2 regions of the Alkalibacter saccharofermentans DSM 14828 genome follow, and region 1 is predicted to be linked to the other one. Evidence: predicted binding sites of a transcription regulator. Region 1 holds the regulator's gene; the other holds the start of a gene.
What was found. Region 1 encodes Rex, which represses fermentation and respiration genes when NADH is low (regulators of the CRP and FNR family bind a similar motif). Its sites were predicted from a motif close to ATTGTTAANNNNTTAACAAT; they were not measured.
Positions count from the first base shown of each region.

Region 1 (6,153 bases):
GCGGTGCTAAACTATCTGAACGGCATGAAGATGAAAAACATTAAATACAGACCAGAAGACGTCGCAGCAAGCTTTCAAATGGCTGTGGTAGAGGTTTTGACAGAGAAGACTATTAAGGCCGCGCTGGATTATAAGACTGATAGGGTTTGTTTGTCAGGGGGGGTTGCATGCAACAGCCTGCTTAGAAAAATGATGAGGGAAAAGTGTGACGCCCATGGTATCGCTCTTGATTATCCTGCCCCCAGTTTGTGTACAGATAATGCTGCCATGATAGCAGGAGCCGGTTATCACAAATACCAAAAAGGAGTTTTTGCCCCTGAAAATTTAACGGCAAAACCAAATCTTAAAATTGGGTGAGGGAGCATGAAAAGTTGTCTACACCCTGTTTGTAAACAGAATGTAAACGGACAGTAAAATGTGGATAAGTCTTTGAAAGGTCGAGAAATCAAGGTGGATAACTGGATGTTCTGTGGACAAGTAGGTGGATAACTGTGGAAAATGTTAATAACTCCATTGAAAACACTGAAAAAATTTAAGAATACTTAAAAGTGAAACCTTTAAAAATCAAGGGTTTTTGATGTCAAGAAAAACTTTATTGCAAATTAAATCAAAAAACAACCTGTGAATGGGCTTTTAAATGTTTGATAGGCAGCGGATGATGGTATATATAAATAGGTATAGTTTAAATTTAAGGAGGGCAATAATATGTTAAGCAAGAAACTTATTGATGAAATCAATGAACAAATAAAGTATGAATTCTTTTCGGCGCATTTGTATCTATCCATGGCTTCCTTCTGCTCGGAAAATGACCTGCCTGGTTTTGAAACCTGGTTCATAGCTCAAGCTGATGAAGAAAGATTCCATGCGATGAAATTCTACGGATTCTTAAACAGCAGAGGAGAAAAAGCGGTCTTAAAAGGCTTTGACGATCCAAAGGCTGATTTTGACGATATCGTAGACGTTTTTGCATATTCACTGGAGCACGAAAAATTCGTTTCCTCCAGAATATACCATTTAATGGATATAGCCCAGGAAGAAAAAGAATATGCCACCATAAGCCTTCTGAACTGGTTCGTAGACGAACAAGTAGAAGAAGAGGAGAGCTTCAGCACTTTACTGGCTCAGCTTAAAAAGATCAAGGGAAATCCTCAAGGTCTTCATATGTTGGACAGGGAACTAGGCTCAAGAGTCTTCACCCCTCCTGCAGCAGAGTAAGATAAATGAAACAATCCGGATCTTAAGATTCGGATTGTTATTTTTTTATGAACTTTCCTCAATTTCCATTTGTTTTACTGTCCAATCATCCATAAGCAGGGATAACTGTGATTTAGCAGATTCATAGTCCGAATTTATTTTGCAGGAATAGTCATAATCGTCGTAAAAGCCGTCAGAGCAAATGATTTTTTCCAGTTTAGAAATCTCTTCTTCCTTTACAATTATAGATTCTTCCAACCTGCTTATCTCTTTTTTAAGTGCTGCAAGCTCTTTTTTCTGCTTATTTTTAAGTTTTTTTTCCTGAACGATTTCAGTCTTTGTCTTCTCTGGCTGGCTGTTTTTTAAATCTTCAAGCATTTTTGCTTCCTGAGTCTTTTGGATGTAGTAGTCGTAGTTGCCCTCGTAAATCTCCAGATGGTTGTCCTTGAGCACAAATAGCCTGTTTACCGTCTTGTTTAAGAAGTATCTATCGTGAGAGACTATGAATAAGGTGCCGGTATAGTCAGATAAGGCGTTTTCCAGTACATCCACCGTAGGCATGTCAAGGTGGTTCGTAGGCTCATCCATGATAATGAAGTTGGCATCAGAGAGCATAGTCCTCGCAAGTGATACTCTGCTTAGCTCTCCTCCGGAGAGGACGTTTAGGGGCTTGAACGCGTCATCCCCATAAAACTTGAAATAAGATAGTATGTTGCGTATTTCACCTTCGTTTGCTTTGGGCCTGCAGTTCCATACCTCGTCCAATACCGTTGAATCCGGATCAAGTCCTGCATTATCTTGTCTAAAAAATGCGGGGATCACTTTTTGGCCCCAGTTGACTTGGCCACGATCTTGAGATAAATCTCCGTTGATTATTTTAAGCATTGTGCTCTTGCCGCTTCCATTGGCGCCTATGATGCCTATCCTGTCTCCTCGGAATACATTGAAGCTGATGGAATTGAACAGGTTGGAATCATAGCTCTTTGCCAGGTCATCCACTTCAAGCACAAGCTTAGAGCTTTGGATCTTAGGTTCAAATTTCATTGATACCTTGCGATTGTCGATAAACGGCTTGTCGCTTTTAGGCATCTTGTCCAGCATCTTTTCACGGCTGCGAGCTCTTTTAATGCTCTTCTCCCTGTTGAACTGCCTGAACTGCTTTATTATCTCTTCCTGGCGCTGTATCTCTCTTTGTTCCAGCTTGTATTGATGCAGCTGGCTTTCCAGGTTTTCCTGCTTCCTTCTGACATATTCGCTGAAGTTGCCGTTGTAACGGGTCAAGGTCTTGTTTTCAATTTCGAACACGGTGGTAACAAGTGAATCGAGAAAATACCTATCGTGGGAAATGATTATAAAGGATCCGCTGTAATTTTTAAGGTAGCTTTCAAGCCATTGGATGGTTTCTATGTCCAAAAAGTTGGTTGGCTCGTCCAAAAGAAGAAGCTGCGGGTTGGTGAGGATCATCTTTGCAAGGGATATCCTGGTTTTTTCTCCTCCGCTGAAAGCAGCGACAGGTCTGTCAAACTCTTCCGGAGCAAAGCCGAGTCCAATCAATATTCCACGGGCTCTGCTTTCGTATTCGTAGCCGGACATGTCTTCGAATTTTTCTGTAAGCTGAGCATATTTGTTTAGGAGACTTTCCACATCCCTGTCGTGATTTTTGGATATTTCAACTTCCATCGTCCTCATTTCACGCTCCATGTCGATTATGTGGTCAAATACCGATATGACCTCTTCGTATAACCGGTTGTCTTCATTTAAGCTGGATTCCTGGGAAAGATATCCGATAGACAGATTTTTGGCGTAGTCGATGCTGCCGCTGTCATAGGGGGTTATTCCTGCGATTATCTTGAACAGGGTGCTCTTTCCCGTACCGTTTTTGCCCACTATCCCTATTTTGCTGTTGTCATCTACCATAAAGCTTACATTTTTCAGCACGGTTTCCACGCCGAAGCTTTTTTCTATATTATTAGCACTAACTAGCATGATTTCCTCCAAGTTTGTTTTGCCTTTTTACTATCAATATATTACTATAATATTAGGGAATATTCAATTATACCTTTGTTTGATGGAATTGTATCCCAAGTTTGTATTCGGATTTGAAAAGTTAGTAAAAACACAATAAAATACAAAAACAAAAAATTGACAATAAAAATTCACATTGTTATAATTAAAATTATAGTTTTTATATGTGATCGAAAGGAGTATTGACATGCAGAGAAATTCAATAAAGGTCTCCATGGCTGTCGTTAGAAGGCTGCCTAAATATTATAGATACTTGGGAGATTTAATACACAACGATGTCATGAGAATATCATCAAAAGAACTCGGAAAACTTATGGGCCTTACTGCATCTCAAATACGGCAGGACTTGAATTGCTTTGGGGGATTTGGTCAGCAGGGATACGGTTATAACGTTATAGAGCTTCAAAAGGAAATTGGAAGCATACTGGGGCTTAGCAAATCGTATAACTGTGTTATTGTAGGTGCCGGAAACTTGGGACAGGCAATTGCCAACTATGAAGGATTTAAAAGAGAAGGATTTATTCTTAAAGCTATGTTTGACGTAAATCCGAGGCTTATTGGCAATACGATCAGAGACATCAAGATTCTGGATATTTTAGATCTTGGTGAATACGTAAAGAGCAATGATATACAAATAGGCATTATTTGTGTGCCTAAGGAGCACAGCCAAAGCGTAGCAGACACGCTTATAGAAAACAATGTAAAGGCAATATGGAACTTTGCACCGACAGATGTTTCCGTGCCGGATAATGTAGTAATCGAAAATGTAGCAATAAGCGAAAGCCTTTACACACTTACATATCTAATGAATGAAGACAGTTTAAACATTTAGATTCCTATTGACATCAAATGAAATTGTCTATAGAATGTATATCATAAACAAGTTTATACAAGACAATGACGTCTATTCAAGGAACATAGGATACCTGGGATAGGCGTTTTTTATATTTTTATATTTTACTCAGCTTATGAAACGAAATATAGAGGAGGCGCGTAATATGGCAATTACAAAAGACCAAATTTTACAAAATGCGAAGGATTTGGACGTGGAGTTCATTCACTTGCAGTTTACTGATTTAAACGGAGTTATGAAGAACCTATCCATCAGTTATGAACAGCTGGAAAAAGCATTGGATGGCGAAATCATGTTTGACGGATCATCCATTGATGGGTTTGTGAGAATCGAAGAGTCGGACATGTACCTAAAGCCGGATCTAAACACTTTCGTCGTATTTCCATGGAAGCCTCAGGTAGGCAGGGAAGCAAGGCTGATTTGTGACATCTACAATCCCGACGGCACGCCATTTTCCGGATGTCCGAGAAATATTTTAAAGAAAAAAGTAAAAGAAGCCGAGGATATGGGCTATACCATGTACGTAGGTCCCGAGTGCGAGTTCTTTCTCTTTGAAGTTGATGAAAACAACTATCCTACTCTTAAGACTCACGACAACGCAGGATACTTTGATCTTGCTCCTGTGGACTTGGGAGAGAGTGCCAGAAGGGACATGGTGGTAACCTTAAAGGAGATGGGCTTTGAGATTGAAGCATCCCACCATGAGGTAGCTCCTGGACAACACGAGATAGACTTTAAATATGCAGACGCTCTAGAGGCGGCAGATGACATCATGACATTTAAAATGGTGGTAAGGGTTATCGCTCAAAGACATGGATTGCACGCCACTTTCATGCCGAAGCCGATTTTTGGAATCAACGGCTCTGGGATGCACCTTAACCAGTCACTTTTCAAGGACGGAAAGAACGCATTTTATGATCCCGATGGGCCTTACGAGTTAAGCGACACAGCATACAAGTACATTGCAGGACTTATTAAGCATGCCAGAGGTATGGCAGCGCTTACCAATCCAACTGTAAATTCGTACAAAAGACTAGTTCCCGGTTATGAAGCACCTGTATATATTGCATGGTCGCCGAAGAATAGAAGCCCGCTTATAAGAATCCCTGCAAAACGGGGACCGTCAACCAGGGTGGAAATGAGAAACCCGGATCCGTCGGCAAATCCATACTTGGCTCTGGCTGCAAGCTTGGCTGCAGGTCTTGATGGTGTCAAGAACGACCTTGAGGCGCCGCCTCCGGTATTTTCAAATGTATATGAAATGGGCCTTAAGGAAAAAGAAGAACAGGGTATAGATTCTCTACCCGGCACTTTAAAAGAGGCCATTCAAGAGCTTCAGGCTGATGAGCTTCTCATGGAGACCTTAGGGCCACATGCGCAAGTTAAATACATCGAAAACAAGATGCAGGAGTGGGACAGCTACAGAACCAAGGTAAGCCAGTGGGAGCTTGATATGTACCTGACAACCATCTAAGCAAAAAAGCCGACTAATCATCGGCTTTTTCCATTTCGAAAGGAAATCTCCTTTCTCGGATGATATCTAAAAGTGAATTGATCTTTTCCTGGGTCCTTGTGGCCCCTGTGATTGAATCCAAGGGGGCGATCGAATCGTTTTGAATTATCTGATTGGTGTATAAACCGAACATTTCCCCAATAGACATCCCATAGTGCTGCTGGTATACTTCATCAAGATCCTCCATATCCTCCTTGGGCTCGTCGTTTTGGTTCATCTCGGTATACTGAACATCGATAATTACGTTGTTGACATATGTTATTGAAATTCTGCCCTTGTAGCCGTTGCTGTCGTACTCTCCGGCTTCATAGTAGATATCATCCATGGATATCAAAGAAGGATCGGTTAAGCCTCTCCTGGCGCTTAGGATTATGCTGTCTGAGAGTCTCTTGAAATAATTTCGCATGTCGGGAAAATCCCCGGTAGAAGGCAGGCTGTTAGTGCTCTGGTTTTTTATAAGGTTGGTGTAAAGGCGCAGATATAAGGCTTGGAGGTCTAGGTTGTGTTCTTCCTTGAAGGCTTCGAAATATTCAGCGTCGGATATTTTGTCCTTTCCATCCAAAGAAAC
Region 1 is NZ_FQTU01000005.1:26,514-32,666, reverse strand. Features, by position in the region: gene tsaD (tRNA (adenosine(37)-N6)-threonylcarbamoyltransferase complex transferase subunit TsaD) at 1-357, shown strand, start outside; gene BUB93_RS04690 (ferritin) at 706-1,215, shown strand; gene abc-f (ribosomal protection-like ABC-F family protein) at 1,261-3,180, opposite strand; gene BUB93_RS04680 (redox-sensing transcriptional repressor Rex) at 3,401-4,051, shown strand; gene glnA (type I glutamate--ammonia ligase) at 4,218-5,546, shown strand; gene BUB93_RS04670 (hypothetical protein) at 5,560-6,153, opposite strand, start outside.

Region 2 (6,153 bases), on a different contig from region 1:
CCTTTCCCTCAAAACATTTTGTATGAATCTCTTAATACGCTTTTTTATATATCTCGGCTAATTCTCTCACCAGGGGCATTTTGGGATTTGCCGTGGTGCATTGGTCTTCAAACGCCCTTTCAGCCAGGAAATCAACCTTACTCACAAATTCTTTTTTATCCACTCCGCAGTCCCCTATTGTTGCCGGAATCCCTACTTCCTTCGCCAAGGCCCGGATCGCCTCTACAAGGCTTTTTACTCCCTGCTCCGGGGTAGCTGCCGGAAGCCCCAGCACTTTCGCTATTTCAGCGTACTTTTTGTCAGCTATAAAGGTTTCATACTTGGGGAATGATACGAACTTATTAGGTTTTTTTCCATTGAACTCAACAACATGGGGCAGCAGTACCGCATTTGCCCTCCCGTGGGAAATGTGGAATTCCCCTCCCAGCTTGTGTGCTAAAGAGTGGTTTATCCCCAGAAACGCGTTAGTGAATGCCATACCCGCTATGCAGCTCGCATTATGCATTTTTTCTCTCGCCAACTTGTCCCCCCCATCCCTGTACGCTCTTGGCAAGTACTCGAAAACAAGCTGAATGGCCTTTATCGCCAGTGCATCCGTATAATCCGAAGCTAAAATGCTGACATATGACTCAATAGCATGGGTCAATACGTCAAGCCCGGTATCCGCTGTTATGGTTTTGGGAACAGTCATAACAAAGTCAGGATCCAGTATAGCTACGTCCGGTGTCAGTTCGTAGTCCGCCAGAGGGTACTTTATGTTTTTGACTTTATCGGTAATCACCGCAAAACTAGTGACTTCAGAACCTGTGCCGCTTGTAGTGGGTATTGCCACCATCTTTGACTTGCTGCCCATCTTAGGGAATTTGAAAACCCTCTTTCTTATGTCCATAAACTTAAGCTTAAGAGAATCGAATTCAAGATCTGGATGTTCATAAAAAAGCCACATTCCCTTAGCTGCATCCATCGCGCTTCCACCCCCCAAGGCGATGACCACATCAGGTTTGAACCTCTCCATAGCCTTTGCTCCCTTAAGGACGGTTTCTACTGAAGGATCCGGTTCTACCTCTGTGAATATTTCGCTGTGTACATAAGTCTGACGCTTTCTAAGGTAATACAACACCTTGTCAACGTAGCCCAGGCTCACCATGGCTGGATCAGTTACGATAAACGCTCTGCTTATGTCCGGCATCTTTTCGAGATACTGGGTGGACCCAAACTCGAAAAAGATTTTCTCGGGGATTTTAAACCACTGCATGTTCACTCTCCTCTTGGCAACTCTTTTTTTATTGATCAAATTCACGGCTGTTACATTCGCAGTCGTTGAATTTGCCCCAAAGCTTCCACACCCTAGCGTCAGTGAAGGCATATTGGTGTTGTATATATCTCCTATAGCTCCATGGGTGGATGGGGAGTTGACTATCAGCCTTCCACACTTGATCCTGGCTGCAAATTCTCTGATCACTTCATCATCATCGCTATGTATGACCGCTGAATGCCCCATACCTCCAAATTCCACCATTTCTTCAGCTCTCTTTATTCCGTCCTGAATAGTATCGGCCACTAAATAAGCCAATACCGGGCTTAGCTTCTCTCTTGAGAGCGGGTAAGCAGGTCCTATGCCTTTAATCTTGGCTACTAGAATCTTCGTGTCTTTATCTACTTCAAAACCTGCATTTTTAGCTATCTCCCATGGGGGTTTTCCCACTACCTCAGGATTAACCGCACCTTTGGCAGCGTTTATCACATACTTCTCAAGTTTTTCTCTTTCCTCTTCGGTGGTGAAGTAGCAATTGTTTTCTTTCATATATGATTCAAATTCCTTAGATATCTCCTTGTCTACGATGGCTGCTTGTTCTGAAGCGCAGATCATGCCGTTATCGAAGGATTTTGACAACATCAAGTCGGTAGCAGCCCTTTCCACGTTTGCGGTCTTCTCTATGTAGCATGGGACATTTCCCGGACCCACGCCTAGGGCTGGCTTACCAGTGCTGTATGCCGCTCTTACCATCCCCGATCCTCCAGTTGCAAGTACCAAGGCCACATCCTTGTGGTTCATCAGCTGATCCGTAGCATCTATCGAAGGCTGTTCAATCCACTGGATGCAATCCTCTGGTGCTCCTGCCTCTATTGCCGCATCCCTTACCACCCTTGCAGCTTCTGAGCTGCACTTTTGTGCGGCAGGATGGAATGCAAATATTATGGGATTTCTAGTCTTCATAGCTATTATCGCCTTAAACATGGTGGTGGATGTTGGATTCGTTACAGGAGTGACCCCCGCTATTACCCCCACAGGCTCTGCAACCTCTTCGTACCCCTCCAATTCGTTTATATTGATCGTACCTACAGTCTTGTCGTATTTTATGCTGTGATACACGTATTCAGTTGCAAACAAGTTCTTTGTTATCTTATCCTCGTATACTCCCCTGCCTGTCTCCTCTACGGCCATTTTTGCCAGTGGCATGTGTTGATCCAGTCCCGCCATGGACATGGCCTTTACTATTCCATCCACTTTCTCCTGATCGAAAGCCATGAATTGATCAAGCGCTCTCTTCGCTTTTTCCGCCATAACATCCACTATATCAGACGCATTTTTCTCCATTACTATTTTTTCTTTGCCAACCTCTTTAACCGCCATTTCCAACCTCCTGTTATTTTGTATTTTTAGCTCAACTTTTATTTTGTTAATTATTTATCATTGTCTTGTTGTTTCTAATTATCTACGATAAATAGTTGCAAGTCAATAGGTTTTAGATATATTTTTAACGATAAATCCGATTAAACGTTTGCAGGTATTTTTCTGCTTTTCCCTTTTGTATCAATGTGTTTTTCTCATAATAAAAAGATCTTTTCGGAATTTCTTCCTTCAAAGATCTTTTTAATCCAAAGTATTTCGTTTGTTATTTAACTATCAACTTATCTTCTCGACAATCCTTTGTATATCACTGGAGATGTCCCAAAAAAAACTCCCTTATCGTAGGCCGCCCTTTCCATGACTCCAAGCTCCTTTGCCACTTTTGTTACGTTTCTAGGAATGTCCGGTTCATATATCCCCTCTATTGTTTCATGGGTTACCCTTCTGTAGTAGCTGTAGTTTTTCCAGAGACTGTTTACTATTTTATTCGTCTTAGAAGGTTTTCTCAATATGTCCAATATCTCTTTTTTGAAAAAGCTTATATATTCTTCATCCACTCCATTTGAAAGGCCTGCAAGCTCTCTACCCTTTTCCCTGGCCCAAGGCTCGTCTAGCTCCTGACATATAAACTTATATCTGTACCAAACATCGTAAAGCTCTTTCTTATTTGTAATGGCTGCATCTTCCAGCCACAAAAACGCCAGTAGCCTTCTCTTCCAGTCCCACCATCTTATGGGACTTTGAAGATCCAAAACAGGTATCAAGAAATAACCCTTGTCATAAAGCATGGACCCGAATACTCCCGGCGGCTTGCCTATCCTCTTGTTTTTCAAGCTGGTTCTGTATACTCCGCAGGAGGGGCTTCCGTCAAGATATACATATGCCCTTGCCTCGGATTTCTCCAGTATAGAAAGAGCAGTCACGCACCCTTCTAATATTTCGGAAGTTACGTCTTTTCTGCCTCTGTTCGATACCTTGGCAGTTCCTCTCCATACATCCCCTCCGTTATCACCGGCTATATGGATAGGGTCTCTCGGAACCCCTAACCCAGAAAAAACTTCCGGGCACACGGGGCACCATATAAAATCATTTTTTTCTCTGCCTATGGAATCCAGCATGTTCCATCCCTTGCCATTGTACCTTACAGGGCTCCCCATACAACAAGCACTTATCCCAACGACAGGCTTTTTACTTATAACAAGCGGTCCCTTGTCCATTTTATCACCTACCCTAAATAAATAATTTTAAAAATTTTTGTGCTTGATGAACGTGCCTTGGTCCAGTTCCTTGAAAGCCCGTTCCAACTCCTCTTGGGTATTCATAACTATCGGACCTCCCCAGGCTACCGGTTCTTTCAGCTTCTTGCCGGAAAAAACCAAGACCCTTGCCTCCTGGGAACCGGCGCTAAAGGTGATTTGATCTCCATCTTCATATAATAAACCTGTCCTTTTAGAGTGCAGCTCGCCTTCGAATATCCCCTCTCCGTCTATAATAAAAGCAAATACGGTATCCTCATGCTCGGTTTCAACGGCAAATTCCTTTCCGGGATACAATAGTATGTCTAGGAATCCAGGTGCCACGGCTATATCCCCAACCGGTCCTTTTTTCCCGCCATAGCTGCCGGCGATAACCCTTACTTGAGCGACATCGTCATCTCTTGCAAGCACTACATCAGGTTTTCTTATATCCCTATATGCAGGATGAGACATCTTCTTTTCTGCAGGAAGATTTACCCAAAGCTGTACGCCAAGCATCCTTTCACTGGCTTGAGGCATTTCTTGATGTATTATTCCGCTGCCGGCACTCATCCACTGGCAGCATCCTTCATCTATGGTGCCGCTGTTACCCAAACTGTCCCCGTGTTCGATCTTGCCTTCGAGAAGGTAGGTAACTGTCTCTATGCCCCTGTGAGGGTGCCATGGGAATCCTTTGATATAGTCATTGGGATCGGTAGAGTCGAAAGCATCCAGCAATAAAAACGGATCCAAATCCTCTACAGTAGCTCTTGAAAAAACCCTCTTTAGGTTTACTCCTGCTCCGTCTCTGCCGTCGTGTCCGTATATGATTTCCTTTACTTTTCTTTCAACCGTCATTTTATCAGCTCCTTCCAAACACTCATCTATAGTAAAAGATACCCTTGTTCTTGCCTAAATAAACCTATATCCACTTCCACATTTATCTTGTTTTTAGCAAAAATCAACCCAACTTAAACTTTAAATAAGCTTTTTGTTTACGCCATGAGATATTTTTGATATAATTCTTTTGCTTATTAAAAAAAATCGAGGTATCCAATGAAAAACAAAAACCAAATATACATACTTCTTACCGATACTGGCACTGTTCTCAACAGGCTTATTAAAATGTATACGAAAGATCCCTACAATCACGTCTCTATCTCCTTTGACAAGGATTTGAAGGAGCTATACAGTTTCGGGCGAAAGAAGCACTACAATCCCATCATAGGCGGGTTTGTAAAGGAAAATATAGACAGCATCATCTTTTCAAATGCCAATTGTGCAGTATATTGTCTACACGATATAGACGACATGACGTATGATAAAATCCGAGAATATATAAAGCTTTTCGAGCTTAACAGGGACAATTACAGATATAACCTTATTGGACTTTTCGGAATCATGTTCAATATCCATATCCAAAGATGCGATGCTTTTTTTTGCTCACAGTTCGTGGCTTCAGTATTCGAATTTAGCGGCAGACCCATATTTGACAAGCCCTGCGTATTCGTGACCCCGGGAGATTTCCAGGCTAATCAGCTGTTTTCGAGAGTTTACTCGGGAAGATTAAAAGACTACCGAAATTTTCTGCAAGAAACAGAGAGCATTCCTTCAATAATGTTCGCCGAAGAAACGGTACAGGCATAAAAAGGCTTGAATCCTCAAGATTCAAGCCTTTGATTATTTTAGGAACAACCCAACGGGGCAGTGGTCCGATCCTGTAATGTCAGAATATATGATAGCGTCCTTTGCTTTTTCCTTGATGGCTTCGGATATTAAAAAATAATCGATTCTCCACCCTGCGTTGTTCTTTCTTGCGCTATACATATATGACCACCAAGTATAGGCTCCTGTAACATCGGGATAAAAATGCCTGAAGGTGTCCACAAATCCCGCCTCCAAAAGGCTTGAGAACTTTTCTCTTTCCTGGTCTGTAAATCCTGCGTTCTTTCTGTTTGTCTTCGGATTTTTCAAGTCGATTTCTGTATGGGCTACATTCAAGTCTCCGCACAGTATTACCGGCTTTTTCTCCTCGAGGTTCTTAAGATATCTTTTGAAGTCCTCTTCCCATTTCATCCTGTAATCCAGCCTCGCAAGCTCTCTTTGAGAATTTGGAGTATATACATTGACAAGGTTGTACTCTTCAAACTCCAAGGTTATTATCCTACCTTCCTTGTCGTGCTCTTCGATTCCCATCCCATATTCCACGCTGACCGGCTTTTTTTTGGTAAATATGGCGGTGCCGCTGTATCCTTTCTTCTCTGCGTAGTTCCAATAAGATTCATA
Region 2 is NZ_FQTU01000011.1:5,333-11,485, reverse strand. Features, by position in the region: gene adhE (bifunctional acetaldehyde-CoA/alcohol dehydrogenase) at 32-2,635, opposite strand; gene BUB93_RS07915 (2-thiouracil desulfurase family protein) at 2,914-3,849, opposite strand; gene BUB93_RS07910 (pirin family protein) at 3,877-4,725, opposite strand; gene BUB93_RS07905 (hypothetical protein) at 4,924-5,514, shown strand; gene BUB93_RS07900 (exodeoxyribonuclease III) at 5,548-6,153, opposite strand, start outside.
Region 2: the regulator Rex is predicted to act here: its motif matches at 2,678-2,697, upstream of adhE (bifunctional acetaldehyde-CoA/alcohol dehydrogenase).